3 regions of the Microbacterium sp. Y356 genome follow, and region 2 is predicted to be linked to each of the others. Evidence: predicted binding sites of a transcription regulator. Region 2 holds the regulator's gene; each other region holds the start of a gene.
What was found. Region 2 encodes HrcA, which represses chaperone genes, less so after heat shock. Its sites were predicted from a motif close to TTNGCACTCGNNNNNNNCGAGTGCNAA; they were not measured.

Region 1: the regulator HrcA is predicted to act here: its motif matches at 8,350-8,376, upstream of groES (co-chaperone GroES).
Region 3: the regulator HrcA is predicted to act here: its motif matches at 1,705-1,731, upstream of groL (chaperonin GroEL).

Annotation. Positions count from the first base shown of each region.
Region 1 is NZ_JCAIUE010000001.1:860,936-870,974, forward strand. It holds gene guaB (IMP dehydrogenase) at 1-825, opposite strand, end outside; gene AC1C2Q_RS04140 (ABC transporter permease subunit) at 1,031-2,389, shown strand; gene AC1C2Q_RS04145 (branched-chain amino acid ABC transporter permease) at 2,392-3,369, shown strand; gene AC1C2Q_RS04150 (ABC transporter ATP-binding protein) at 3,437-4,375, shown strand; gene AC1C2Q_RS04155 (ABC transporter ATP-binding protein) at 4,372-5,139, shown strand; gene AC1C2Q_RS04160 (ABC transporter substrate-binding protein) at 5,450-6,718, opposite strand; gene rarD (EamA family transporter RarD) at 6,901-7,824, opposite strand; gene groES (co-chaperone GroES) at 7,967-8,263, opposite strand; gene AC1C2Q_RS04175 (THUMP-like domain-containing protein) at 8,448-9,737, shown strand; gene AC1C2Q_RS04180 (hypothetical protein) at 9,846-10,039, opposite strand, start outside.
Region 2 is NZ_JCAIUE010000003.1:290,353-300,391, forward strand. It holds gene AC1C2Q_RS17030 (ABC transporter ATP-binding protein) at 1-1,193, opposite strand, end outside; gene AC1C2Q_RS17035 (ABC transporter permease) at 1,190-2,092, opposite strand; gene AC1C2Q_RS17040 (ABC transporter permease) at 2,095-3,078, opposite strand; gene lepA (translation elongation factor 4) at 3,317-5,167, shown strand; gene AC1C2Q_RS17050 (DUF1990 domain-containing protein) at 5,231-5,884, shown strand; gene hemW (radical SAM family heme chaperone HemW) at 5,884-7,101, shown strand; gene hrcA (heat-inducible transcriptional repressor HrcA) at 7,158-8,192, shown strand; gene dnaJ (molecular chaperone DnaJ) at 8,233-9,351, shown strand; gene AC1C2Q_RS17070 (16S rRNA (uracil(1498)-N(3))-methyltransferase) at 9,392-10,039, shown strand, end outside.
Region 3 is NZ_JCAIUE010000002.1:106,918-116,956, reverse strand. It holds gene groL (chaperonin GroEL) at 49-1,668, opposite strand; gene AC1C2Q_RS14210 (LytR C-terminal domain-containing protein) at 1,779-2,354, opposite strand; gene AC1C2Q_RS14205 (DUF3263 domain-containing protein) at 2,413-2,670, opposite strand; gene AC1C2Q_RS14200 (DUF2332 family protein) at 2,680-3,672, opposite strand; gene msrB (peptide-methionine (R)-S-oxide reductase MsrB) at 3,747-4,157, shown strand; gene AC1C2Q_RS14190 (nitroreductase family protein) at 4,154-4,699, shown strand; gene AC1C2Q_RS14185 (DMT family transporter) at 4,938-5,852, opposite strand; gene AC1C2Q_RS14180 (aldo/keto reductase) at 5,965-6,951, opposite strand; gene AC1C2Q_RS14175 (SOS response-associated peptidase family protein) at 7,058-7,714, shown strand; gene AC1C2Q_RS14170 (hypothetical protein) at 7,816-7,953, shown strand; gene AC1C2Q_RS14165 (FAD-dependent oxidoreductase) at 7,935-9,323, shown strand; gene AC1C2Q_RS14160 (tyrosine-protein phosphatase) at 9,398-10,039, opposite strand, start outside.

The DNA.
Region 1 (10,039 bases), on a different contig from region 2:
GAAGGATTCATCTGCTTTGAGTCGCTTCACGAGGTCGATGACGCCCTGCGACTGGCCGTTCGCGGTATCGACGACGAGTACGTCAACGCCGGCATCGCGCAGCGCCTCGGCACGCTCCCATGCGTCGCCGAAGAAACCGATCGCCGCGCCGACGCGGAGGCGACCCTGCTCGTCCTTCGTCGCCAGCGGATACTTTTCGCTCTTGTCGAAGTCCTTGATGGTGATGAGCCCGGCGAGCTTGCCGTTGTCATCGATCAGCGGCAGCTTCTCGACGCGGTGCTTCGCGAACAGCGCGATAACGTCTCCCGCGGCGACGCCCACCGACGCTGTGACAAGGTTCTCGCTGGTCATGACGTCCTTGACGAACGTCGATTGCCGCTCGCGCCCAGACACGAAGCGCATGTCGCGGTTCGTGATGATGCCGACGAGGCGACCATCGGGGTCGACTACCGGCAGTCCGGAGATCCGGTACTTCGCGCAGAGCTCGTCGACCTCTTCGACAGTCGCATCGATGGTCGTCGTGATCGGATCGGTGATCATGCCCGACTCGCTGCGTTTGACGCGGTCGACGTGAGTGGCCTGATCGGCGATCGAAAGATTGCGATGCAGGATGCCGATACCGCCCTCACGCGCCATGGCGATCGCCATGCGACTCTCGGTGACGGTGTCCATCGCGCTGGAGAGCAGCGGGGTCGCAACCGAGATGCGACGACTGATCCGTGACGAAGTATCAGCCTCACTGGGGATCACATCGGTGTGCCCCGGCAGGAGCAGAACATCGTCGTAAGTGAGTCCGACGAAACCGAAGGGATCGGGCTGGTCCATGAAATCTCCTCGTGCTGCGCGTAGCGGTGTATCAATTCTAAGCGTGCAGAGGCTCCAAAAATTCCCCATGGAACGCGCCACCGTTTGATAACAACACTCCGGACACTAGTGAGAAACGAAGCCGACACATTACGCTCATATCGTCGATCATCATCGCCGATGCGACCCGAAGCCTCGGCACCCATGGGACGACAAGGGAGGTTTCGTGGAACTGACGACTAGCCACAAGCGTCGAACGGTGCCCTGGATCATCGCGCTAATGAGCGCGATGCTGGCCGCAACGATGCTGTTCATGACTGCACCAGCGGCATTCGCTGAGAGTGATGACAGCGGCACTAGTGAGACATCAAGTGCGGACAGCGATGAGGGCGCTGACGAGCAGGAGGTGACCGACTACTTCTTTGCCGGCGTCATTCGCTTCGACGACAATCCTCTCCCCGACGTCACCGTCGCGATCGAGGGCAACGGCTTCGATGCCGAGACCGTAACGGATGAGAACGGTCGATGGACGCTGTATGTGCCTGAGAAGGATGCCTATACGCTGACCGTCGACGAATCGACCCTCCCCGAGGGCGTGATCGTCGAAGGCGACTCCGCCTCGCAGGAGGTGGAATTCGGCCTCGCGAACCGCGTCGTCATCAACCTCTTCCTCGGTGAAGGTGTGCGAGAGACGACGAGCTTCATCGACCAGTTTGTCGAGCGACTGATCAACGGGCTCAACTTCGGACTTCTGCTTGCGCTCGCCGCGATCGGCGTCTCGCTGATCTTCGGCACCATGAACCTGACCAACTTCGCTCACGCCGAGATGGTCACATTCGGCGCGGTGATGGCGGTGGTATTCGGCGTCACATTAGCGGTGCCGATGTGGCTGACCATTCCGCTCGTCGTCATCTGCGGTGGAATATTCGGCTATCTGATGGATGTCGCCCTATGGAAGCCGCTGCGACGGAGAGGGATGGGCATCATCCCTCTCATGATCGTCAGCATCGGATTCTCGTTCGCGCTGCGCTACGTCTTCCTCTTCTTCTTCGGCGGCAATACGGTGCAGCTACCGAACGCCGGAGCACCGAAGATCGAGATCTGGGGTCCGATCAGACTCAGCGTCATCGACATGATGTCAATGGGCATCAGCGTGGTCGTCCTCGTCGCCGTCGCATTCTGGCTGCTGAAGACCCGCACTGGCAAGGCAACGCGAGCGATCTCCGACAACCCGTCCCTCGCCGCAGCATCCGGCATCAACGTCGACCAGGTGATCCGAATCGTGTGGATCCTGGCATCCGCTCTCGCCGCCCTCGGCGGCATCCTGTGGGCATATTTCCGTCCCGGCGTGCGGTGGGACATGGGAGTGCACATCCTGCTGCTCATCTTCGCTGCGGTCTGCCTCGGCGGACTCGGCACGGCCTTCGGCGCGCTGATCGGCGCGCTCGTCGTCGGCATCCTCGTCGAGGTGTCAACGCTCTGGCTGCCTTCCGACCTCAAGTACGTCGGGGCACTGGCCATCCTTATTCTGGTGCTGCTGTTTCGACCACAGGGCATCCTCGGTCGAAAAGAAAGGATTGGTTGACCATGGACTGGGGAGCAATTTTCAGCAGCACGGCAACATGGATTCTGAGCCCGACCACGATCGCGTACGCGATCGCTGCCACCGGACTCGCAGTGCACTTCGGGTACGCCGGACTGCTCAACTTCGGCATGGCCGGATTCATGGCCATCGGCGCGTACAGCTACGCGATCTCGATCCTTTCGTTCGGCCTTCCGTGGTGGGTGGGCATCATCGTCGGCATGGTGATGTCGACCGTCTTCGCCTTCATCCTCGGCATCCCGACTCTGAGACTGCGTGCGGACTATCTGGCCATCGCGACCATCGCGGCGGCCGAGATCGTGCGCTTGCTGTTCACCTCGACCGCGTTCGAAGAGCAGACCAACGCAGCCGACGGACTCGGCGGCTACCACGCTGGTTTCCGCGATGCGAACCCCTTCCCGGAGGGCACCTACGGCTTCGGTCCGTGGACCTACAACGCCAGCCAACTCTGGGTACGCGTGTTCGGTCTGCTCGTTCTCGCCGTCTGCATCTATCTGGTGTGGGCCCTGATGCGCAGCCCGTGGGGTCGCGTGCTCAAGGGCATCCGCGAAGACGAGGATGCCGTGCGCTCGCTCGGCAAGAATGTCTTCTCCTACAAGATGCAGGCGCTGGTGATCGGTGGAATCATGGGCGGACTCGGTGGAGCGGTCTTCGCTCTCCCCTCCGCGGTGGTGCCGGCGAGCTACACGACGTCCTTGACGTTCTTCCTGTGGACGATCCTGTTGCTCGGAGGGGCTGCAACGGTGTTCGGACCAGCCCTCGGCGCGGTGATCTTCTGGGTCATCATGGCGTTCCTTGAGGGAGTGCTGCCGAGCATGGCTGCACAGGGAATCCTGCCCATGTCGTCGATCCAGGCGGCTACTCTCCGCTTCGTGATCGTCGGAGTCGCGCTCATGCTGCTGGTGATATTCCGGCCGCAGGGGCTCCTCGGAAACAAGAGGGAGCTGACCTTTGTCAAATAACAATGCAGATGACGCATCTGCCGAAAACTCGGCACCGGCCGCACAGAAGGCGCCGCACACCGGGCGCATCAAGACGACCGGTCTTCACAAGGGCGAGATCGAGGTCGGCTGCGAGAAGGTCGACCCGATCCTCATCGCCGACAACGTGACCCGTCGCTTCGGCGGCCTCACCGCCGTCGATGTCGACCACCTGGAGATTCCGCGCCACGCAATCACCGCGTTGATCGGGCCGAACGGTGCGGGCAAGACCACACTGTTCAACCTCCTGTGCGGGTTCGACAAGCCGAACTCGGGCAAGTGGAGCTTCGACGGGCACCAGCTGTCTGGCATCCCCTCGTTCAAGGTGGCGCGGATGGGGCAGGTGCGCACGTTCCAGCTCACCAAGGCACTTTCGCTTCTGACCGTGCTCGAGAACATGAAGCTCGGGGCGCCGAACCAGAAGGGTGAGGGGTTCTTTCCTAGCTTGATCCCCGCGATCTGGCGCAAGCAGGACACCGAACTCGAGGCGAAGGCGATGGACCTCCTCGCGCGCTTCAAGCTTGATTCAAAGGCGCAGGACTACGCGGCCAGCCTCTCCGGCGGCCAGCGCAAGCTGCTGGAGATGGCGCGCGCGCTCATGCGCGACCCGAACCTGGTGATGCTCGACGAGCCGATGGCAGGAGTCAACCCCGCCCTCACTCAGTCGCTGCTGGATCACATCCTTGATCTCAAGGAACTCGGCATGACCGTGCTGTTCGTTGAGCACGACATGAATATGGTGCGTCACATCGCCGACTGGGTGGTGGTGATGGCCGAGGGTCGCGTCGTCGCAGAGGGACCGCCCGACCAGGTGATGCAGAATCAGGCCGTGATCGATGCTTATCTCGGCAGCCACCAGGACGTCGACCTCGGAGTCGTCACCGGGCGCTACTCTGGCGAACTCGACGAGTCAGCGGAAGAGATGTTGGAAGAGATCCGCGAGGAGCACGAGGCCGCGATACAGGCCGCAGAGGAGAACAACACATGAGTACTCCCGTGACCGTCGAGCCGCAGGGCACCCCCCGCACGGCAGAGATCGTGGTTGAGGTCAAGGGCCTCACCGCAGGCTATTTGCCGGGTGTGGACATCCTCAACGACACCAACCTCGTCGCGTCGAAGGGCGAGCTGATCGGCATCATCGGCCCGAACGGTGCCGGCAAGTCGACACTGTTGAAGGCGATCTTCGGACAGGTGAAGGTGCGTGGTGGCGAGATCCTCGTAAATGGCGAGAGCATCGTCGGCCTGAAAGCCAACGAGCTCGTGCAGCGTGGGGTCGGGTTCGTCCCTCAGACGAACAACGTCTTCCCCTCGTTGAGCATCGAAGAGAACCTGCAGATGGGCATCATCCAGCGCCCGAAGGCATACAAGGAGCGACTGGAATTCGTCACCGGGATCTTCGCCGAGTTGGGCTCCCGCCTGAAGCAACGGGCAGGATCCTTGTCTGGCGGAGAACGGCAGATGGTCGCGATGTCGCGCGCGCTGATGATGGACCCGTCAGTGCTGCTGCTCGACGAGCCGTCTGCCGGCCTTTCGCCGGTGCGCCAGGATGACGCGTTCATCCGCGTCTCAGACATCAACAAGGCGGGCGTCACGACGATCATGGTCGAGCAGAACGCCAGGCGCTGCCTACAGATCTGCGACCGCGGCTACGTGCTCGATCAGGGCCACGACGCCTACACCGGAACCGGTCGGGAGCTGCTGAACGACCCCAAGGTCATCGGTTTGTACTTGGGCACGCTCGGCGAGGATTAGGCGCGGGGGCGCGGCGCGGAGGGCCTCGCGGCGCGCCGTGCTCGCGCCCGCGGCGCGGGGTGCCGGCACGGGGGCGCGCGTGGCGCCCGCCTCGCGCATCCGCCCCGTTTCGCGCCCATGCGGGAAGAAAAACCCGGCTTCGGATGCCTCTTGGGTTCTAACGGCATCCAAAGCCGGGTTTTCCTTCCCACGATGGATACGACGGAAGCACGCACTCACCGGATGCACCAGACGCCACCGCAATGCCCCCACCCACCGCACACGAAAGGGACCGGATGCCGAAGCATCCGGTCCCTCGTGTCACTGCGTATCAGTTGATGCGCGTGTGCATGTTGTCTGCGCCGTACTGGAAGACGCCGATGGTCGCCTCGGTCGGGTCACCGTTATCGTCGAAGGTGATCGCGCCGGAGTATCCGTCGTAGTCAGCGGTTCCACCATCAATGATGATCGTGGCGCACGCCTCGAACGACTCGCACTTCTCACCATCGCCTGATCCGCCGGAGACTTCCTGCAGGAAGCCTGCGATTTCAGTAGCCTCCGTGGAGTTCGCAGCGAGCGACGCCAAGGCGAGCAGCACGACTGCGTCATAAGACTCAGCCGCGTAGTTGAAGTCGACGAGCTCCTTGCCCGACTGCTCCTGCCACTGATCAATCAGACGCTGCTGGAAGTCGTCAGCAAGCACGGGGCCAGGCTGAGTTCCCTTGCTGCCTTCAATCGGGACAGGCATGTCGGCGCCCCACTGCTGTGTGTTGCCGTCGACGAAGTAGAACTTGCTGCCGTCGAACCCGCTAGAGACGAATGCAGGAACGATCGTCGAGGTCTCCTCGAAGCCGATCACAGCAACAGCGTCAGGGCTCTGCGCCATGATCGTCGAGATCTGCGCGTCGAACGAGGTGTCGTTGGCGTTGTACGCCTCGGATGCCACGACCGTGCCGCCGCCGGCCTCGAAGTTCTCGGTCAGCGATGCCTCAAGACCCGAACCATAGGCGTCATTGAGATAGATGATGCCGAGGTTCGCGTAGCCGTCGATGCCGATCTCGGTAGCGAGCACCTCGCCCTGGAGCAGGTCGCTCGGAGCGGTGCGCCAGTAGAGGCCTTCGTCGGGCCACTCGGTGAAGTCCGGCGACGTGTTGGCCGGCGAGAAGGTGATGACGCCAGCACTGACTGCCTGGTCGAGGAATAGCTTTGTGACACCGGAGGACGCCGCACCGATCAGCGCGGAGACACCAGAGTCAAGCAGACGCGGGACCGTGGTCTCGAACGCCTTGTTGTCGGGGTCACCCGAGTCGCCGTATTCGACCTCGACAGTGACGCCGAGATCTGCCGCGTTGATCTCCGCGGTGGCGAGTCCGACACCGGCCTCCTCGGGCGGGCCGAGGTAGGCGAGCTGGCCGGTCTGAGGAAGGACGGTACCGATGCTGAGCGTGAGAGCTTCACGATCAGTGGGCGCCGCCGGCTCTTCGGACGGGTCTGCAGGGGTTCCCCCGCTGCTACACCCTGCCAGGACAATCGCGCTCGCGCTGACCAAGGCGAGACCGCCCAGGATCTTACGCGCGCGCGTGTGTGTGAAGACGCTCATGCTGCTCCCTTGCTGGTTCATGGTTCCCGGACGACTCGGGCGCCGTCCGTGACCTAAACGTATACGCGAACTCGTCATCCGTGTGTTGCGATGCGTTAACGGTGTGATACCGAATGTTTCACGAACATGACATCTTCGTGCGTCGGATCACGACATCTCCCTGGGACGGATCCCGCGGGGGATCACGCGATCGGCGCAAGACGGATGCGGCGGCCCCGACCGGCAGCGATCAGCAGGTCGACGACGAAGACGAGCACCGCGATCCAGACGATGATGAACCCGATCCAGCGTTCGGCGGGCATCGGCTCATGCAGGATGAGCACACCCGTCAGGAACTGCATGATCGGCGTCATGAACTGGATCATCCCGATGACCGTGAGATTAATGCGGCGGGCGCCGGCGGCGAACAGCAGCAGCGGCACCGCGGTGGCGATACCGGCGAACAGCATGAGAGACGTGTGCCACGTCCCTTCGGTACCGAAGGTGATGCCGGTGGTCTGCGCCACGATGATGAGCTGAACCACAGCAACTGGGAGAAGCCAGAACGATTCGAGGGTGAGGCCGCTCACGGCATCCACCGCAGGCCCGATCTTCTTCTTGATCAGACCGTAGATCCCGAAGGATGCTGTCAGCGACAGCGCGATCCAAGGGAATGAGCCGTAGGCGACAATGATCACGACGACGGCGATCAGCGCGATACCTATCGCGACCCATTGCAATCGACGGATGCGCTCATGCAGCACGAAGACGCCGAGCAGCACCGTCGCGATCGGGTTGATGAAGTAGCCCAGGGACGTCTCGATGACATTCCCGGTGAGGGTTCCGATCAGGAACACCTGCCAGTTGACGTAGATGAGCGCTCCGGCGAGCGCGGTCCAGCCGAGCAGCCGTGGCTGTCGGATGATCGCGATGATCCTGCGCCAGCCGCGAGCGATCGTCAGCAGCAGCAGACAGAAGATGAAAGAGAACACCACTCGCGCGGCGACGATCTCCCACGGGCCTGCTGGCACGAGCAACAGGAAGTACAGCGGCAGGACACCCCAGAGCAGATATGCCCCGCCCGCGTATGCCACACCGGCGGACTGGCTGCTGCGGTCTGTGATCACTGGATCACACTATGCCCGGCCACGGACCTTGAGTCGCACGCGCGCGTGATGTTGGCAGGAAACGAGCGGCAGCTGTCCGGGGGAATGCAAGAAGGCCCGGATGCGTGATGCATCCGGGCCTTCTACGCTTTTGTCGAAACGCTTAGCGAACGACGACGGCGAGGACGTCGCGAGCCGAGAGCACGAGGTACTCATCGGCGCCGAACTTCACCTCGGTACCGCCGTACTTGCTGTACAGAACGCGGTCGCCGACGGCGACGTCGATCGGAACACGGTTGCCGTTGTCGTCGATGCGGCCGGGGCCAACGGCCACAACCTCGCCCTCCTGGGGCTTCTCCTTGGCAGTGTCGGGGATGACCAGCCCACTTGCGGTGGTCTGCTCGGCCTCGACCTGCTGGATGACGATGCGGTCTTCGAGCGGCTTGATGGAAACCGACACGGTCTACCTCTTCTTTCTTGACGCTGACACGAAAGACTTGTTCGCACTCTCAACCCGAGAGTGCTAACTCGAGTGTATGCCGTCGGCTGGCACTCATGCAATGCGAGTGCCAGTTTTGGACATCTTGAGCCAGATCTTCGTCCGCCGATGAGGCCCGTGACCTGTCGCCTCGTAGGCTGGGCACGTGGAAATGTCTGAGCTCACTGCCCTGCTCACCCCAGAGGGACTCCGACTGCTCGATGATCTCGGCACGATCGAATCGACGGCGGAGGTCGCGCAGGCCGTCTCCCGCCTGCGCGCTGCAGGCCACTCCCCCGATCTCGTATCGGCTGTCGTCGGCCAGGCTCATCTGCGCGCGAAGGGCGCAGCCAAGTTCGGCGGCTTCGCCGAGCGGATGCTGTTCACGAGAGCCGGCTTCGAGCAGGCCACGCGTCTGGGAGTCGCCGCACGACACGCCGGACGCATGCGCCGCGCCGGAATCTCACACGTCGCCGACCTCGGATGCGGTATCGGCGGCGATGCACTCGCATTCGCCGGCGCTGGCCTCAGTGTGCTCGCGGTGGATGCGGACGAAGTAACGGCCGCAATCGCCGCCTACAACCTGGCCCCGTTCGGCGATGAAGTGACCGTGCAGCACGGCACGGCCGAGGACTTCGTGAGCGCGAACTTCACCGGCTCGAACTTCACGGGCGCGAACTTCGGAGATGTGCAGCATCCTCGGAGCAATTCTGCCGATTCGCCCGAAGAAGCTGCACATCTCCGAGGCAGCGGCACTGCGGTCTGGCTCGACCCCGCTCGCCGGACGGCAGGTCACGGCGAGACGCGGAGGGTCGCTGCATCCGACTACTCCCCCTCACTCGACTGGGCCTTCGACCTCGCATCCCGAGTTCCGACGGGCATCAAACTCGGCCCAGGGCACGACCGCGATGCGCTTCCCGCGGATGCCGAAGCACAGTGGGTCAGCGCCGACGGCAGCGTCGTCGAACTCGTGCTGTGGTCAGGCGTGCTGGCTCGCGAAGGTGTCCGCCGGGCGGCGCTGGTGATCCGCGGCGAGGATTCGCATGAACTCACCGGCGGGGCGGATGCCGAGGACGCCGACGTCCGTGAACTCGGCGCCTTCTTGCACGAACCCGATGGTGCGGTCATCCGTGCGCGCCTGATCGGCGACGTCGCACGCAGCCTCGAGGCCGGGATGCTGGACGAAAAGATCGCCTACATCACCGGTGACGCCGCTCTCACGAGCCCGTTCGTGCAGTCGTTCCGGGTGCGCGAGGTCATGGCCGCGAATCCCAAGTCGATCAACGCCGTGCTTCGTGCAAACGACATCGGCACTCTGGAGATCAAAAAACGTGGGATGGACATCGACCCCGCCGCGTTCCGCAAGAAGCTGAACCTCAAGGGATCGCAGTCGGCGACGCTGATCCTCACGCGCACCGGCGACAAGCGGATGGCGATCCTCGCCGACCGAGTCTGAGCGGGCGGCCACGCGAGGCGGGAGCCCGGCATCCGTGGTGATGGGAGAATACTTTCCCGGCTCCCGGGTGGGCTGAAGCCGGGAGATCATTCCCCCACCACCTCAATTTCAGCCGGTTTTATCGTCGAGCTCGATCTCGACCTTGTCGCCAACATCGAGCTCAACCTCGACTTCGGCTTCCTGAACGTCCGGGCTCCGCACGATCGTGAGCTGCTGGCCGCGCCGTTCGGTCTGGATCATGATGTACTGCGTCAGGACTCCACCCACGGATGCCGTAACAGCTAGTTCCGTCGGCGGCGTCT
Region 2 (10,039 bases):
TCGCCCTCGCGCACGTCGAAGCTGATGCTCTTGACAGCGTGCACCTCGCCGACCTTGCGTTTGAAGAACGCACCCTTCATGAGCGGGAACGTCTTGGTCATGTTGCGCACGTCGAGCGTGATGGGGCGTTCTTCGCGCGGCGTGCGGGTGAGATCGCTCTCCGGGATCGGCGGGATCGGATACACCGGAAGGCCGCCGATGAGGCCGCCGTCCTCGATCTCGTTCGCACGGATGCAGGCGACGCTGTGCGACGCGTTCGTGCCCGTCTGCACCGGTACGAGGTCAGGCTCTCGCGTACGGCAGGCGTCCATGACGATGGGGCAGCGGTCTGCGAACGGGCAGGCATCCGGCAGGTTGATCAGCAGGGGAGGGTTGCCCTTGATCGGAATCAGTGGCTCCTTCTCTGCCTTGTCGACACGCGGGATCGCGCCGAGCAGACCGATGGAGTACGGCATCCGGGTGTGGTGGAAGAGCTCACCCACCGGAGCGTGTTCGATGGGGCGTCCTGCGTACATCACCATGACGTCGTCAGCCATGCGTGCGACCACGCCCATGTCGTGCGTGATCATGATGGTCGCGGCCCCGGTCTCATCCTGCGCCTTCTCGATCAGATCGAGAATCTGCGCCTGAATGGTGACATCGAGAGCCGTTGTCGGCTCGTCAGCGATGATCAGCTTTGGGTTGTTCGCCATGGCGATCGCGATCACCACGCGCTGACGCATTCCGCCGGAGAATTCGTGCGGGAAGCCCTTCATGCGCTTCTCGGGATCCGAGATGCCGACGACGCGCAGCAGTTCGATCGAGCGGTCCCAGGCTTCTTTCTTCGACATGCTGCGGTGCACCGTCAGCGCCTCGATCAGCTGGTCTCCAACTGTGAACACCGGGGTGAGCGAGGTCAGCGGGTCCTGGAAAATCATGGCGAGACCGTTGCCACGGATGACCGACATCTGCTTGTCGGATCTCCCGAGCAGTTCCTGGCCGTCATAGATGATCGAACCCGAAACACGGGCGTTCTCGTCGAGAAGGCCCATGATGGCGAGCGAGGTGACGGACTTTCCTGAACCAGACTCACCCACGATGCCGAGAGTCTTGCCTGCTTCGAGGTCGAAGGAGACGCCGCGCACAGCGTCGACCCGACCGGCCTCTGAAGCGAAGCTGACCGTGAGGTCGCGTACCGAGATGATGGCGCTCATGCTTGTCCTCCTGCAGCCGAGGTGGGATCGAGGGCGTCGCGCAGACCGTCGGCGACGAGCGCCATCGACACGGTCAGGAGCGTGAGCGCCGCTGCCGGGAAGTAGAACAGCCACGGCGCACTGGTGATTGTGTTCGCACCGGATCCGATCAGAGAACCGAGCGAGACATCAGGGATCTTCACGCCGAAGCCGATGAACGAAAGCCCGGTTTCGGCCATGACTGCACCGACGATGCCGAGCGTGAAGTTGATCACGAGCAGCGAGCCGATATTAGGCAGAAGGTGCCGCATCACAATCTTCATGCCGGAAACACCCATGTAGCGAGCTGCGTGCACGTACTCGCGTTCACGCAACGACAGTGCGGTCGTCCAAACGACGCGAGCCGGGAAGTACCAGCCGACCACGAAGATCAGGATCAGCGCGATGACCCGCCAGTCACCGCCGGACTTGTTGGACAGGAGCGACAGGATGAGGAAGCTGGGGATCACCATCATGAAGTGAATGATGGTGAGGGTGATCCTCTCGGTCCAGCCGCCGAAGTAGGCCGCAGCCGTGCCGATGATCGCAGACAGCACCGTGGTGCCCACGGAAACACTCACTGCGATCATGAGTGAACGCTGCAAGCCAATGGCGACCTGGGCGAAGGCATCGTTACCCGACGCTGTGGTGCCGAACCAGTGTTCAGCCGAGGGTGGACTGCTGAGGTTCAGGAAGTCGAGCTCGATGTGGTCGTACTTCGCGATGAGTGGCGCGATGATCGCGAACAGCACGAGTAGGAGGAATATCGCGATGCCAGCGACCGCCGGCTTGTTACGCATGAATCGTCGTGAGTACAACGTCCACTTCGACATCGGTTTGCTCGCGTCGAGCACGGGGTTCTCAATTGCGTCGATTGTCATGATCAGTTCACCCTCACTCGCGGGTCAAGCACGACGACCACGATGTCGGAGAGGATCGCTCCGAGCGCGGTCAGCAGGCCGGCGAAGGCGGCGACTGCGACCACACCGTTGATGTCGCTCTTCGTGATGGTCTCAATGAAGTATTTGCCCATGCCGTTCCAAGCGAAAATCGTCTCGGTGAGGATCGCGCCAGTGAACACCGCGGGGATGCTGAACGCAACCTGCGTAGCGACGGGGATGAGCGAGGTGCGCAGGGCGTGCTTGCGAATCGCCTGCGGCTTCGTGAGGCCCTTGGCGCGCGCAGTACGGACATAATCGGCGTTGATGTTGTCCAAGAGAAGCGAGCGCTGAAGGAAGTGCGTTCCTGCATAACCGACGATGACGAGGGCGATCGTGGGCAGGGTTATGTGTTGGAGTTTGTCTATAAGGACCGGGAAGAAACCCTCCACCCCCTTGCTGGCGGCGCCGGTCACGAAGAAGACGCGGATGCCGACAAGGTTATTCAGTCCGATGGCCAGTAGCACCAAACCCAAGGCTGCGACGATGATGTTGATATTCATCGTGATGATCGAGGTCGCCTGACCGATGCGGTCGGCGAGCTTGTACTGCCGCGATGCCGTGTAGACGCCGAGCGCGATGCCCAGCACGGTCATGATGACCGTTGCGCCGAGTACAAGCTCTGCGCTGACCCACATCCGGTACGCAACCTGCTCGTTGACAGACCCGCCAGTCGGGCTCACGCCCCAGTCCCATCGGAAGAGAATTCCGCTGAACCAGTTCCACCACCGCTCCCAGATTGGGACGGAGTCGCTGAGGTTGCGAGGCTCGAGCAGATTGACGATCTGCTCTTCAGACAGTGGTGGGCGCCGACCGACGTAGTTGTTCCGCGGATTGAGGAAGCCCCAAGCCAGGAAGAACGTGATGTTGGTCGCGATCACGATCATCAACAGCCAGCCGAGGGTGCGGCGCAGGAGATACTTGATCAAGGTTTTGTCTTTCTCTATTACAGACGCTCTCGGGATCTGCCGACTGGGCGCTGAGTCGGGATGTAGTCAAGCATCTTCGACCCGTTTGTGCGACCGATCTCCCTCAAAACGACTGATACGGAGTCGGGAGGAATATGACACTCGGTTTCGCTGAGACCGTGTAGGGCAACCTCGCGAGACTATCACCGGTCTGCGCGAATCGAGGATTAGGACCTCCTGACCGTACAATCGACAGGACATGTCACCACGCGCTCTCACCCCGCTCGCGCCTGCCGCGACCCCGGCTTCGCAGATCCGCAATTTCTGCATCATTGCCCACATCGATCACGGCAAGTCGACCCTTGCCGACCGCATGCTCCAGATCACGGGCGTCGTCTCCGATCGCGATATGCGCGCACAGTATCTCGATCGGATGGATATCGAGCGTGAGCGCGGCATCACGATCAAGAGCCAGGCAGTGCGGATGCCGTGGGCAGACAGCGAGCAGACCTTCGCGTTGAACATGATCGACACCCCCGGCCACGTCGACTTCACCTACGAGGTGTCTCGTTCGTTGGCGGCCTGCGAGGGTGCCATCCTCCTTGTTGACGCGGCACAGGGCATCGAGGCGCAAACCCTCGCAAACCTCTACCTCGCGCTCGAGAACGACCTCAAGATCATCCCGGTGCTGAACAAGATCGACCTTCCGGCGGCAGATCCGGAGAAGTTCGCCAAGGAACTCGCGAGCCTGATCGGCGGACGTCCGGAGGATGTGCTGCGGGTCTCGGGCAAGACCGGGGTCGGCGTCGAGGAATTGCTCGACCGGATCGTGCAGGAGATTCCGGCGCCGAAGGGTGACCCGGATGCCCCGGCGCGCGCGATGATCTTCGACTCCGTGTACGACTCCTACCGTGGCGTCGTCACCTACGTGCGCATGATCGACGGCAGCCTGGAGCCGCGCGAGCGCATTCAGATGATGTCGACGCACGCGAACCATGAACTTCTTGAGATCGGCGTGTCGAGCCCGGAGCCGGTGCCCACCAACGGACTCGGCGTCGGCGAAGTGGGCTACCTCATCACCGGGGTGAAGGATGTGCGCCTGTCCAAGGTCGGCGACACTGTGACCACCTCGCGGAAGCCGGCAACCGATGCTCTACCCGGCTACACCGACCCGAAGCCGATGGTGTATTCGGGTCTCTACCCGATCGACGGCAGCGACTATGGCGACCTTCGTGAAGCGCTGGACAAGCTGAAGCTGTCTGATGCGTCGCTCGCATATGAGCCGGAGACGTCGGTGGCGCTCGGCTTCGGTTTCCGCTGTGGATTCCTGGGGCTGCTGCACCTGGAGATCATCACTGAGCGGCTGTCCCGAGAATTCGATCTCGATCTCATCACCACCGCGCCGAGCGTGATTTACGAGGTCACCACGGACACCGGCGAAAAGGTCATTGTCACCAACCCGAGCGAGTACCCAGACGGGCGCGTCGCCTTCGTCACCGAGCCGATGGTGAAGGCCGCGATCCTGCTGCCGAAGGACTACGTCGGAACCGTGATGGAACTGTGCCAGTCGCGGCGCGGAACTCTGCTGGGCATGGAGTATTTCTCCGAGGACCGCGTCGAACTGCGCTACAACATGCCGCTCGGTGAGATCGTGTTCGACTTCTTCGACCATCTGAAATCGAAGACTCAGGGCTATGCAAGCCTCGACTATGAGCCCTCGGGCCAGCAGGAGGCCGACCTCGTAAAGGTAGACGTGCTACTGCAGGGCGAGGCAGTCGATGCGTTCAGCGCGATCGTGCATCGTGACAAGGCATACGCCTACGGCACACTCATGACGGAGCGACTGCGCAAGCTCATTCCTCGCCAGAACTTCGAAGTCCCGATCCAGGCGGCCATCGGTGCGCGCATCATCGCCCGTGAGACAATTCGAGCCCTTCGCAAGGACGTGCTCGCCAAGTGCTACGGCGGTGACATCAGTCGTAAGCGCAAGCTGCTCGAGAAGCAGAAGGAGGGCAAGAAGCGTATGAAGATGGTCGGACGCGTCGAGGTTCCCCAGGAGGCGTTCATCGCAGCGCTCTCCGGTGACGTCGAAGGCAAAGAGAAGAAGTAGTGATGTGACCCCCCGCGGCGAGTGGGGGTGATCACTCAGGTAACCCGAAGTAGTCTGGAACTCATGCGGCGCGGGACTTTCCGAGACGACACGGTTGATTATGCGGCCGTCGGGGCTACCCATGCCTCCGACCTGATGCAGTACCCGCCGGAGCGCAGTGTGCCGGCGGAGAATGCCTGGCGCCTGGGCAGCGGTGAAGACCGCTTCCGCACTGCGGGCGATGCACTCCTGTCTTGGACGGCTCAGCGGGCTGCTGGCCTCACCCTCGAGGATGTGCGCCCTGCCGCTGGACCGGCTTATGCCGGAGTGAGCTTTGACGCAGAGGGAAACCCCGTCGCGCCAAGCAAGCGCGAGGTCGAGCAGCGCTTCGACGCCGAGGGCACCCCGTTCGTGGGTGCCGGTATGACGTTGCGGCTGCGCGGACGCGTCTCAGGGATGCGCGCGGACGCAGAGCTTCGTGTGATCTCTGTCACAGAGGACGCTCGTCGGATCGGATTCGTGCTCGGCACGGTGGGTGGCTCGGTCGTCAGCGGCGAGGAACTGTTCGAGATCGACTGGCGCGAAGACAACGACGAGGTCTGGTTCACGGTTCGCGCATTCGACGCACCCAACTCGCTGCTCTATCGATTCGTACCTGGGCTGGTGAAGCGTCGCCGTAAGGAGCTCTTCGCACGGTACCTGCGCGCAATCTCTCCGCTGTACACGACACCGCTCTGATGGCGGGTCCACTTCCGCTCGGGGATCCAGCGCCGTCAGATGGCCGATTTCCCGAAGATCTTCCTGTCGATCTGAGCGTGCCGTTCTCGGCATATCTGCATGTGCCGTTCTGTCGGGTGCGTTGTGGCTACTGCGACTTCAATACATACACTTCGGGCGAGCTGCGCGGCGCACGGCAGGACGAATACGCCGACACGCTCGCGGTCGAGATCGCGCTGGCTCGACGTGTGCTGGCGGATGCTGGCGCGCTGCGACCCATGGACACCGTTTTCTTTGGTGGGGGCACGCCGACGCTGCTTCCGGCGGGCGACCTGGCTCGGATGCTGGACACTGCGGTGGATGCGTTCGGTCTGAGCGACGGCGCCGAGGTCACGGTCGAAGCAAACCCCGACACCGTGACGCCTGACGTCGTTCGCACACTGGTGGATGCTGGCGTCACCCGGCTCTCGGTGGGCATGCAGTCCGCTGTGCCGCATGTGCTCGCGGCGCTTGACCGCACGCACCAGCCAGAGAACGTCCGCACTGCAGTTGAAGCGGCGAAGGACGCAGGCCTCGCTGTCAGTGTCGATCTGATCTATGGCGCGCCGGGGGAGACTCTCGGCGATTGGGAGGCGTCGCTGGATGCCGCCCTCGAGCTGGAGCCCGATCACATCTCCGCGTACGCGCTGATCATCGAGGACGGCACGAAGCTTGCCCGTCAGATTCGTCGCGGTGAGGTGCCGACGCCTGACGATGATCTGCAGGCCGATATGTACGAGCTCCTCGACGCTCGTCTCGCCGCGGCAGGTTTCGACTGGTATGAGCTGAGCAACTGGGCGCGAAGCGCCGAGCAGCGCTCGCGCCACAACCTGGCGTACTGGCGCGGGAGCGACTGGTGGGGCTTCGGACCAGGGGCGCACAGCCACGTCGCTGGACTTCGTTGGTGGAATGTGAAGCATCCAGCAGCGTATGCGCAGCGCCTGGCGGCATCCGAATCGCCCGCCGCCGGAACAGAACGACCCGATGCCCAGGCTCACCTGCTCGAGCGAGTGCTATTGGAAAGTCGACTCGCTGAGGGAATCGCGGTCACCGCTATTCCTTCTCAGAACCGCACCCGGGTGGCGGGGCTGATCGCCGATGGGATGGTAGACCCGGAGGCCGCGCTCAAGGGACGCATTCGTCTCACGTTGAAGGGGCGACTCCTGGCTGACGCCGTGGTGCGCGAGCTCACTGACTAGCACTACGGGTAGAATTGGCACTCCGAGTATGTGAGTGCCAGACGGGAGGGCGAAAAATGGTCACTGAACGCGGACTTGAAGTCCTCCGAGCTATCGTGCAGGACTACGTCGAGACCCACGAGCCCGTTGGCAGCAGATCGATCGTCGATCGGCATTCCTTCGGCGTCTCAGCCGCGACAATCCGCAACGATATGGCGCTCCTCGAGGACGAAGAACTCATCGTCGCGCCGCACACCTCATCGGGGCGCGTGCCGACGGACAAGGGCTACCGGGTCTTTGTGGATCATCTCGCACAGTTGCGACCGCTCTCTGGCTCCCAGCGCACTGCGATTGAGTCGTTCCTTGCCGATCCTGCCGATCTTGATGATCTGATGGCGCGGACCGTGCGCGTACTCACGCAGGTCACCGGGCAGGTTGCCCTCGCGCAATACCCATCTTTCGCGCGTGCACATCTCACGCACATCGAGCTGGTGACACTCGCGCCGAACAGACTGCTGGTGGTGCTCGTGACCGATGCCGGAGGTGTGTCGCAGCGCATCGCGGGGCTGCCGATCGAACTCGACGATGCTGATGTCGCCGTGCTTCGCGCTCGTCTGTCTGCGCTGCTGACCGGCCAATCAGTACGCGAGGCTACTGACCGAGTGCAGTCGATGATCACCACGCCCGACGCAACCCGCACCGATATCGCGTTGCGCGTGGTGGCGGGCATCATCGGCGAGGAGCTGGCCGAGTTCCGTCAGGAGCGGCTGGTCATGGCAGGGGCGGCGACTCTGGCCAAACGCGAACAGGACTTCCGCGGTAGCATCCATCCTCTCCTCGAAGCAATCGAGGAGCAGGTGACGCTCCTGCGGCTCATGAGCGAGATGGTGACCGACGAGCATGGTCTGGCGGCGAGTATCGGCACGGAGAACGAACCGTTCGGGCTACCAGAGGCATCTATCGTCGCGAGCAACTATCTCACTCAGGGGGGCACTGCGCGCGTCGGCGTAATGGGCCCCACCCGGATGGACTATCCGAGTAATCTCGCTGCGGCACGGGCTGTCGCCCGTTACCTGTCACGGATGCTCGACGAAGACGAAGCGAGCCGCTGAAGCGGATTGCACGCGTGCACGCACACGCAGAAAGGTGATTGTGGCGGACCACTATGAGGTCCTCGGAGTGTCACGTGACGCAACGACGGACGAGATCAAGAAGTCGTATCGGAAGCTTGCACGGCAGCTGCACCCGGACGTGAACCCGGGAGACGACGCTGCTGAGAAGTTCAAGCTCGTAACCCACGCGTACGACGTGCTCAGCGATGACGACTCACGTCGCCGCTATGACATGGGTGGCGGAGACGGCGCCAACAACGGTGGCGGAGACTTCGGCGGGTTCGGAGGCTTCGGCGACATCTTCGAGACGTTCTTCGGGGCGCAGGGCGGTGGCCGCGGCGGTCGGCCTCGGTCACGCCGTGAGCGTGGGCAGGATGCGCTGGTGCGCGTCACCCTCGATCTCGGCGATGTCGTCTTCGGTGCGCACCGAGACATCGAGGTAGACACCGCGGTGCTGTGCGAGACGTGCAACGGTTCGTGCACGCAGCCGGGTACATCGCCGGTGACGTGCGACATCTGTGGCGGCTCTGGGCACGTGCAGCGTCAGGTGCGAAGCCTGCTCGGCAACGTCGTGACCTCACAGCCATGCGGCACCTGCGAGGGCTACGGCACAGTCATTCCGCATCCGTGCGGCACCTGTGCAGGTCAAGGACGCGTGCGCTCTCGCCGCACCGTCTCGCTGGACATTCCGGCCGGCGTCGAGACCGGTCTGCGTCTGCAGCTGCCCGGCTCCGGTGAGGTCGGCAAGGCGGGTGGGCCTCACGGCGACCTGTACGTCGAGGTCACTGTCTCGCCCCATGCAGCGTTCAGTCGCGATGGCGATGATCTGCTTGCGACGCTCGAAGTGTCGATGTCGGATGCGATTCTTGGCACCGAAACCTCGATCGACGGTCTGGATGGCCAGGTGGATCTGGAGATCCGGTCTGGCGTGCAGTCCGGTGACGTGCTCACGATCAAGGGCCGTGGGATCACGCCGTTGCGAGGCAACCAGCGTGGCGATCTGCGAGTCGGTGTGCAGGTGGTGACCCCGACGAAGCTCGATTCTGCGGAGCGTGCGCTGATCGAGGATTTCGCCAAGAAGCAGAAGGCTCCAGGGCCGCAGCTCGCACAGTTCCAGCAGGGGCTGTTCTCGAAGCTGCGCGATAGGTTCCGGCACTGATCGTCTGTTCGCTGATCTGAGTTTCTGAATCGGAGGCCTCGTGGCTCTGCACTTCCTCGTCGAGAGCTCGTCGACTGCCGCTATCGGCGACGTCGTGTCGTTGACCGGTGCTGAGGCCAAGCATGCGGCGGTCGTACGTCGGCTGCGCGTGGGGGAGTCGGTCACGATCGGTGATGGGTCCGGTGTGTGGCTCGAGGGCGCGGTCACCGATGTGTCGGCGTCGCGTGTTGACGTGCAGATCACTGAGCGCTCCGAGCAAGAGGCTCCTGCGATCCGGCTGGTGCTTGCGCAGGCGCTGGCCAAGGGCGATCGTGATGAGCTTGCGGTGCAGGCGTCGTGCGAGCTCGGCGTAGACGAGGTCGTTCCGTGGCAGGCGTCGCGGAGCATCTCCCGCTGGGAGGGCCCGAAGGCGGTCAAAGGCCGCGAGCGTTGGGCGACGATCGTGCGTGAGGCCGCGAAGCAGGCGCATCGCTCCTGGGTGCCCGGGGTGTCGGCGCCGCTCACCACTGCGCAGCTGATCGCACGCAACGAAGGACAGCGGATGCTGGTGCTCGACCCGACGGCGACCACCAGGCTGTCGTCGATCCGCGCGGATGAGCGAGACATCGTGCTCGTCGTCGGCCCGGAGGGCGGCATCGCACCCGAGGAGCTTTCGAAGTTCGAGACGGCTGGCGCAGAGCGCGTTCGA
Region 3 (10,039 bases), on a different contig from region 2:
AGAAACGCCCCGGCCGAGGCCGGGGCGTTTCTGTCTAAGCGTGTGGACTTAGAAGTCCATGCCACCCGTGGGGTCGCCAGCCGGAGCTGCGGCCCGCTCAGGCTTGTCGGCGACAACAACCTCAGTGGTGAGGAAGAGGCCGGCGATCGAGGCTGCGTTCTGCAGCGCCGAGCGCGTCACCTTGGCGGGGTCGATGATGCCAGCGGCGAACATCTCCACGTACTCACCGGTTGCGGCGTTGAGGCCGTGACCGCTGGGAAGCTCGGAGACCTTGTGAGCGACAACACCGGGCTCGAGACCGGCGTTGAGCGCGATCTGCTTGAGCGGAGCGGAGATGGCGACGCGAACGATGTTCGCACCCGTTGCCTCGTCACCCGTGAGCTCGAGAGCATCGAGAGCCTTCGTACCGGCCTGGATGAGCGCGACGCCACCGCCGGGGACGATGCCCTCTTCGACGGCTGCCTTCGCGTTGCGAACGGCGTCCTCGATGCGGTGCTTGCGCTCCTTGAGCTCGACCTCGGTTGCAGCTCCTGCCTTGATGACCGCGACGCCACCAGCGAGCTTGGCGAGACGCTCCTGGAGCTTCTCACGGTCGTAGTCGCTGTCGGTGTTCTCGATCTCGCGGCGGATCTGGGTCACGCGACCCTCGATCTGCTCGGTCTCGCCAGCACCCTCGACGATGGTGGTCTCGTCCTTGGTGATGATGACCTTGCGCGCACGGCCCAGCAGGTCGAGGGTCGTGTTCTCGAGCTTGAGACCGACCTCTTCGCTGATGACCTGAGCACCCGTGAGGATCGCGATGTCCTGCAGCTGAGCCTTGCGACGGTCGCCGAAGCCGGGAGCCTTGACGGCAGCCGACTTGAAGATGCCGCGGATCTTGTTCAGCACCAGAGTCGCAAGAGCTTCGCCCTCGACGTCCTCGGCGATGATGACGAGTTCCTTGCCGTCCTGGATCACCTTGTCGACGACCGGGAGAAGATCCTTGATGTTCGAGATCTTCGAGTTCACGATGAGGATGTAAGGCTCCTCGAACACGGCCTCCTGGCGGTCTGCATCCGTCACGAAGTACGGGTTCAGGTAGCCCTTGTCGAAGCGCATGCCCTCGGTGAGCTCAAGCTCGGTACCGAAGGTCTGCGACTCCTCGACGGTGACGACGCCTTCCTTGCCGACCTTGTCGATCGCCTCGGCGATGAGCTCGCCGATCTCGGTGTCGGCGGCGGAGATGGATGCCGTGGCGGCAATCTGCTCCTTGGAGTCGATCTCCTTCGCGCTGGCAAGCAGCTCAGCGGTGATCGCTGCAACGGCCTTCTCGATGCCGCGCTTGAGCGAGATCGGGTCGGCGCCGGCTGCGACGTTGCGCAGGCCTTCACGGACGAGTGCCTGAGCGAGGACGGTCGCGGTGGTGGTTCCATCACCTGCGACGTCGTCGGTCTTCTTGGCGACCTCCTTGACGAGCTCCGCACCGATCTTCTCGTACGGGTCGTCCAGCTCGATCTCCTTGGCGATCGACACACCGTCGTTAGTGATCGTGGGAGCGCCCCACTTCTTCTCAAGCACGACGTTGCGGCCGCGCGGGCCGAGGGTCACCTTGACAGCGTCGGCGAGGATGTTGAGGCCGCGCTCGAGACCGCGACGGGCCTCCTCATCGAAAGCGATGATCTTTGCCATGAGTTTTGTCGTCCCTCCTGGACGTAGACGTTCTGGTTAGCACTCACAGTACGAGAGTGCTAACGCCCATTCTGGCACTCGACCCCATCGAGTGCAAGCTACGGAGGCGACTATTCCGCGGGAGTCTCCGCAGACTCGGGAGCGGCGGCCGTACGGTCGAGGCCGATGACGACAACGAGTTGCTTCTGCTCCGGGTCATTCGGGTTCGCGTAGAAATCGCTCTGCTCGACCTGAGCCCCACCGATCACATCGGCAAGTCCGATCGCTGCGAGCTGATCAGCGTCTGCCACGTAGTAGACGGTGGTGTCAGCGAAGTCCTGCGAATCGGCCGGTCCGTTACTCACAGCTTCTGCGGGCCAGCCGGCATTGATGATGGCGTCCCGCATCAGCACGTCCAGACTCTCTTCCGGCGTGGCGTTGTACACAAGTACCGAGTAGGACGTGTCAATGATGCCCTCGACATCGGGCGCGGGCGCTCCGGAGGAATCCGCACCGGGGAACAGAGTGATGCGTCCCATCAGCATCAACGCGACGAAGATGCCGACGACGACGATCACGAGTGCGGCAACAAAAGACCACAGCAGCACGACCCAGCCGTTCATTCCAGGGGCTTCGGCTCGATGCGCTCCTACGCGTCCAGAGGAACGGGGAACATCATCGAAGCGATCTTTGACGGGCTGAGGCACTCGTCGATGTTATCTGGCGGGGCCTTGGAATCCACACATAGTGCGCAGTCGGCGTCGCTCAGCCCGCGAATCCACGCATTCGCGCCACGCGCTTATCCGTTCTACTCTCGCGCAGCCGACGCAATCGTCGCACCAGCAGAGGGTCATGATCGAGCGCCTGCTCTGTGTCGATCAGCCGTCCGAGCAGTTGGTAGTAGCGCGCAGGACTCATGCCGAGCTTCGTGCGGATCGCCTCTTCCTTCGCGCCGCCGTGCCGCGGCCATGCGGCTTCCAGCGCGAGGATCGCGCGGTCGCGATCCGTGAGGTCTCCGAGCATGCGTCCAGGCTAAGGGCGATTCCCCGGCGAACCAGCGCGCCACTCCCACCAGCGCCCCAATGGGTCGGCGGCCGCACGCACTTCCCCGTCGACTGCGACGACGAATCCCGGCCAGGTGCTGGCATCCACCGGCGGATGCCAGGCGTCATGAAGTTTCGGCGCATCAATGGTGATCCAGCGCGCTGGCAGGTGCTGCAGTTGCGTGATCAGCGACTGCCGCCGCGCCCAGGGAATATGGGCGAGAACGCCGGGCGTTGTGATCACGAGCGTCGCGCCTGGTGGAGCGGATGCAGCGAGCGCCACCACCTGTTCCCCGGCGTCACCGCGCACCATCGTGGGAGGATCTGCCGCAACGATGTCGAGCGCGGCCGTGATCCGCGCCTCCCGACCTGTCTCCCCCGGCCAGACGAGTCCCTGCAGCCAGGCACGATCTCGCGGGTCGCTGGCATCGAGCGGATCAAGGTCGATACCTGCACGCCAGACGATCTGAGGCATCCGCAGCGGCGGGATCTCCCCACGCACCTCGCTGGTGAGCACGACTTCAGAGGGTCCGTCATCCGGATCGAGAGCCGCACGCAGTCTGCCGTCGGCGCCAACGAAGCGATAGGAGTAGCGATCTGGGTAGAGGCAGAGGCCTCCGGACGCGCCGATCTCGAGCAGCGCGATCGGCCCGTCGATCTCGGAGAGCACCGGCAGCAGGGGCGCGAGGCGCAGTGGCTCGTTTGTCTGCACCCGGCGCGCAGAGCATTCCGCGACGATCTCGTCCGCGTGAGCGAGAAGAAACGCCCGCCACGTCTCGAAACCCGCCAGCGGTGCGCCCAGCATCCGCGTCACTGCGAACACCAGCGGGGGCTGCCGATGTGTATCAGGGATGCGGGCGAGCACCGCCTGCACGTCGGCATCAGCGGCGACTCCCGCAGCCCATCCCTCGTACATCACGGAGCGGCCTGGCGCTTCCTCACGCGCGAAACGGTCGTAGCGTTCGCGCACAGCATCCGTCATCCACCCATTCTCACCCGATGTTTGACCTTCCATGCCTCGGCGCGGTGGACAATAGAAGGGACACAGGAGGTCTGATGGACTACAGCGTGAAGAAGACGGATGCCGAATGGCGCGAAGAACTCGGCGACGAAGAGTTCGCGGTACTGCGCGAAGCCTCGACCGAACGTGCCTGGACAGGCGAACTGCTCGATGAGACGCGCGGCGGCCTCTACACATGTGGCGCCTGCGGAACGGAGCTGTTCAAGAGCGGCACCAAGTTCGATTCCGGATGCGGATGGCCGAGCTTCTACGAGTCGATCCGCCCGGAGGCAGTGCAGCTCATCGAGGACACCACGCTCGGCATGAAGCGCACGGAGGTGCGTTGCGCAAACTGCGGTTCACACCTCGGCCATGTGTTCCCTGATGGTTTCGGCACGCCCACCGGCGACCGGTACTGCATGAACTCGCTGGCGCTGAACTTCACGCCCGAGGCACCCGAGGCGTGAGCGCGCTCGACGCGGCCCTCGCACGGCAATCCTGGTCGAAGGTCACCGAAGACGCGCCGACCAGCGACGAGCTGTTGCCGCTGGTGGCCGCGGCAGGTCGCGTTGCAGACCATTCCTCAATGCGACCGTGGCGGCTCATCGAGTTGCGTGGCGACGATCGGTTGGCGCTCGGGAAGGCCATCGCGAAGGCGGAGGGTGACAAGAATCCGTCGTCAAAGCCACTGCGTGCCTCGCTGCTGATCGCGGTGGTGGCCAGCTACCGCAAGAGCGAAAAGGTGCCGCGGTGGGAGCAGGAGGCTGTCGCCTCCGGCGTTGCGCACACACTCAGTCTGCTCTTGGATGAGGCCGGCTGGGGCGTGTTCTGGCGCACCGGCGGCTACACGCGCTCGAAGGCCGTCGCGAAGGCGCATGGGCTGAAGAAGAACGAGGAACTGCTGGGGTGGCTTTACGTCGGCGGCAAGCCGGAGCGTAAGAGGCCTGGGCGACGCAAGAGCGTAAATGCTCGCGAGCTACTGACCCGGATGCCCTCGAAGAAGAGGTAGCCGCGGCAGGCGCGCGGCATCGTGCCCGGCCACCGGCCCGCCTGCTTGCTTCCCGGGCGGGGGCCGCACATGGTCGCATCCTGCGCACCCACGCGGCAAAGTGCACCACCCCACCCGCGGCCCCGCTGCGGCCCGTTCGGGCAGGGGTCACACATGGTCGCATCCTGCGCACCCACGCGGCAAAGTGCGCCACCCCACCCGCGCGGCTCCTGCCAAGCGCGGGACATCCCCGGCGATCTCAGCGAGTCCGGCGCCGCCAGGGCATGGCCACGACAACGGATGCCACGGCCACAATGATCATCGCGATCAACTGCCACATTGCGGGGCCCGCTGCTGCCGGCCACAGCAGGTCGATCACGACAGAGGTGACGAGCTGTCCGAGCACGGAGCCGAGTCCGAGCAGCAGCACACCGGTGTGGGCGACGATCGCTGCTCCCAGCAGGATGTACACGAATCCGAGGAATCCCCCGACGTACAGCCACGGTTCGAGGGGCAACGTCTGCGGCATCCCGCGCACAGCGACGCTGACGCCCGCCGCGATGCACAGCACCAGTGTTCCCGCGATGAAACTCATCAGCGTCGCCGTCATCGGAGACTGCACCCGTCGGGCAAGGCGTCCGTTCGTTGCTGCCTGCCACGCGATGCCGATGCCGGCGGCAAAAGGTAGCAGGAGCAGCCACAGCGGGGTCGTGGCGAGTACATCCCCGCCGAGCGAGATGCCGACCGCGCCGAGCGCGAAGACACCACCGAGCACGCGCCCCGGTGTGACCGCGACGACGCCGGCCGGTCCGAATCCGATGCGGTCGAGCACGAGGCCGTGCAGGGTCTGACCGGCCACAACGCCGACGGTGAAGAGCGAGACGCCGAGCACACCCGCCGTCACGCCCTGCGTCGAGACTGTGAGCGCACCGCAGGCGCCGCCGAGCAGCATCCATGGCGGGATGGTGCGCGAGCGGATGCCGCGCCACAGCCGACCGGCCCCGGCGCGCGTTGAGGGCAGCAGAATCGTGACGACGATGAGGACGACAAGTCCGACGCTGAATGAGATGAGACCAGCGACGATGCCGTCGTCGATGCGGACTCCGAGCACGCCGTTGATCCGCGCTTGGATCGCAGTCATCACTCCGATTGCGACGGCGCCGCCCAGCGCCAAAGGCGCGGACAACGTACGGGTCTCAGTCACTCGTGCACACTACCCGAGCAGAGGTCGTTCCCCTGACCACCGGATGTCCGCGATTTAGCGATTCGCGCCGGCAGTCGTGTGGCTACCAGGCGTACGCCTCCGGCGCCTGCCCACCGGGACCGGGGAAGATCACGTCGAGCTTCTGGAGATCGTCTGTGCTGAGTCGAATATCCAGCGCCGACACTGCCGATTCCAGTTGAGCGACCGTGCGCGGCCCGATGATCGGCCCAGTGACGCCCGGCTGGTGCAACAGCCATGCGAGGCCCAGCGCAGACGGAGTCCAGCCGCGCTCCTGCGCGAAGCTCTCATAGGCGTCGACCTGCGAGCGACGATCGTCGCGGGCGCTCTTGACGCGGTCAGCGTTGGACCGCGCCTTGGCGTCAGATGACACTCCGCTGAGCAGGCCACCGGCCAGCGGCGACCAGGGAAGGATGCCGAGGCCATAGTTCTGGGCCGCGGGAATGACCTCGAGCTCGATCGATCGCTGGGTCAGGTTGTAGAGCGACTGCTCGCTCACCAGACCGAGGAAGTGTCGCTGCTGCGCGATCTCGTTGGCCTGGGCGATGTTCCATGCCGCGAAGTTCGAGCTTCCCGTGTAGACCACTTCACCCCGAGCTACAAGAACCTCCATGGCTTGCCACAGTTCCTGCCAGGAGATGTGGCGGTCGATGTGGTGGAACTGGTATAGGTCGATCCGATCGGTCTGCAGCCTCCGCAGCGACGCGGTCGCCTCACGGCGGACCTGCCATGCGGATGCGCCACGGGCGTTGACGGCATCACCGTCGGGGCCGGGATCAGCCATCGGCGAATGCACCTTCGTCGCCAGCACGATGTTGTCGCGGACACCTGGGCGGGCGGCGAACCAACGACCGATGATCTCCTCCGTTGCTCCACGCCCGGCGGAACCCCCGTATCCGTTTGCCGTATCGATGAAGTTCACGCCCAGCTCAAGGGCACGATCCATGATTGCGAACGCGTCCTCTTCCGAGGTGCGATCGCCGAAGTTCATCGTGCCCAGAACGATTCGCGAAACAGAGGTCCCGGTACGACCGAGATACGTGTAGTCCATGCGAGCCATCCTCACACAGCGTCAGGGAGCGAGGGCCGCACACACTACCCAAACAGAAGCCACTCTTCTGACACTGAATGTCGGTGAGCGGGGCTACTCTTGCCGCATGTGCGCAAGCTACGGGCTGGACCCTCGGTTTGACGATCGCGAGTATCAGGAGGTCGTCGATTCCGCCGTACTCGAGGGGCTTCGGTCTTGGGCGGCGCGCAACGACGGTGAAATTCTCCGCCCGACGGGCAAGAATCTGCGGAACCTGAACCCTATTGTCACTGGTGTTTCGAGCCTGGAGCTCGCCTGGTGGGGGTACTTAGTGAGCGGCGCACCGGCGAGCTTCGCGTCGATCAACACTCGATCCGAACGACTCTCGGGCAGCAAGGGCTCGCTCCCGGATCGCGCGATTGTCCCGGTCTCATACTGGCGCGAGATGGCCAAGCCATCGCGCGTCTGGCATCACTTCACCGCTCCGGAGAACACTCTGCTCGGGCTTGCCGCGGTGACCCGACCTGGTCGCGCCGCCGACGGGACGGACTACACCTGCTACAGCATCGTGATGCAACCCGCCGCGCCACACCTGGAGCACATCCACGAGCGGATGCCGTTGCTGATCAACCCGGGCTTCGCGGAGGAGTGGCTCGAAGCGTCGAGTCCCGGAGGGGACCTGATCAACGCGGCGATCGCTGCGGCTTCGCCGTTCAATGAGAGGATCCGAGCCGCCCCCGCAGATGGCGAAATCCCGCCAAAGGATTCCGCCCAACTCTTCTAGACGGAGAGAAGCCTAGGGGCAAGCTAGCCGACAAAATTCGCTCACCGTTCATTGCCTCAATGTTGACCGAGCTATGGTCAGCTCATCAAAATGAGTAGCCCATGAACTACACGACCCCGCTGCGCCGCGACATCGCCGAGTTCCCCGGCACAGGTGTACTGGTGAGCGTTGGGGTCCGGTCCGCGATCGCAGCAGCGCGCCTCACGAAGGAGATTCCTGCATGTCCCATATCGCTGTGATCGGCGGCAGTGACGCAGGCATCTCCGCCGCCCTGCGCGCGCGGGAGATCGACCCGGATGTCGAGGTGACGGTGGTCGTCGCTGACGCCTACCCGAACTACTCGATCTGCGGGATCCCCTACTACTTCACTGGCGAGGTCGCTCCCTGGCAGTCCCTCGCGCATCGCACCCACGCAGACCTGGAAGCGACCGGCATGAAGCTACGGCTGAACACGCTTGCCACGGACATCGACATCGCCGGGCAGAGGCTCACCGTCCGCGACCAGTCCGGAGCTGAGTCGACGATTGCCTATGACGAGCTCGTCGTCGGGACCGGAGCGCTCCCGTCTCACGCCGGGATCTCAGGCCTGGGCCGGCTGGGACCCGAAGACGGCGTCCATGTCATCCACTCGATGGGCGACACGTTCGCACTCGACCGGCACCTGACCGAACGGAACCCGGCCTCGGCGATCATCATCGGTGCTGGCTACGTCGGCCTCGAGATGGCCGAAGCATTCGTAGCCCGCGGCATGCATGTCACGCAGTTGCAGCGCGGACCTGAGGTCCTCTCCACCCTCGACTCCGAACTCGGCGGCCTCGTCCGCACGGAGCTCGAGGAGCACGGCATCACCGTCCACACCGACACCCTCGTCGCCGCGATCGAGAAAACCCCGGCCGGCCTCGTCGTCACCGGCACCCGTGACGGGCAGTCCGTCACGCACACCGCGGACCTCGTCCTCGCCGTCGTTGGCGTCCGCCCCAACACGACACTCCTCGAGCAGGCGGGCGCGACCCTGGGCGCCGGGCGCGCAGTCGTCGTCGACCAGCAGATGCGCACCGGCCTGCCGCACGTGTTCGCCGCCGGCGACGGCGTCATCACCCACCACCGGCTCCTGGGTGCCACCTACCTGCCACTGGGGACCACCTCGCACAAGCAGGGCCGGATCGCCGGGGAAAACGCGCTCGGCGGGACCGCCCGGTTTTCGGGCTCCGTCGGCACCCAGGTCGTGAAAGTCTTCAACCTTGTGGCCGCCCGCACTGGCCTCCGCGACCAGGACGCCGCAGTCGCCGGCCTCTCCCCGCTGACGGTCCAGTCCGTCGCGGACGACCACAAACGCTACTACCCGGGGGCGCAGCCCATCACCATCCGGATCACCGGCGACACCGCGAGCGGGCAACTGCTGGGCGCGCAGCTGGTCGGCCGGCTCGGCACGGAGACCGCGAAACGCGTCGACACATACGCCACCGCTCTGCACGCTGGCCTCACCATCGCGCAGGTCTCCGACCTTGACCTCTCCTACACACCCCCGCTCGGCTCCCCGTGGGACGCCGTCCAAGTCGCGACCCAGGCATGGACCCGAACCCACACCCGAGTCGTGATCCCTGCATGAGCATCCGCTGATGCGCGCGTTGCAGTGCCACCGCGGGGAACGACAAGGGTGAAGCGGATCGACTTTTCTGACGATCAGCGCGGCGGCAGCAGTTTCTGGCGGAGCTGATCCCGCACGGCCGCATCGACGCCCGCTTGCTCCAGATAGGCCAACGCCCCACCGTGCTCGCTGTCGAGCCAGTCGAACGTCTCGTTGAGTAATTCGGGCGGCGATCCCGCAAGCACCTTGACGAGGTTGTCCGTGATCGGCACGCGGAACCGTCGCACTTTGCGTAGCATCCGCTCTGTCCACACGCCCGACAAATTTGCCGCGGTGGCTGCATAGTCGGCCACGATGACATTGCGGTCGATGTCGAGCGCGGTGAGGATGAGCGCCGACACCAGGCCGGTGCGGTCCTTGCCCGCGGTGCAGTGCACGACGACCGGGCCTTCGGCGGATGCCACAGCACGGATGACCCGTCCGAGATCCTGTTGATGTCGGGTGAGCACCACCTCATAGACGTCACGAAGTGTGAGCGTGCTCGGATCGACTTTGCGCGGTGCACCATCGATCGGAACAGCGAGATAGGACGCACCGGTGCCACGCAGCCTGTCGCGTCCGCCGATACGTCGATCGAACCCCGATCGCAGATCAATGACCTGGCTGATTCCGAGTTCTTTGAGTCGCTCGCGCCCCGCGCGGGTGAGCCGGTGCAGGGCATCCGATCGGTACAGGCG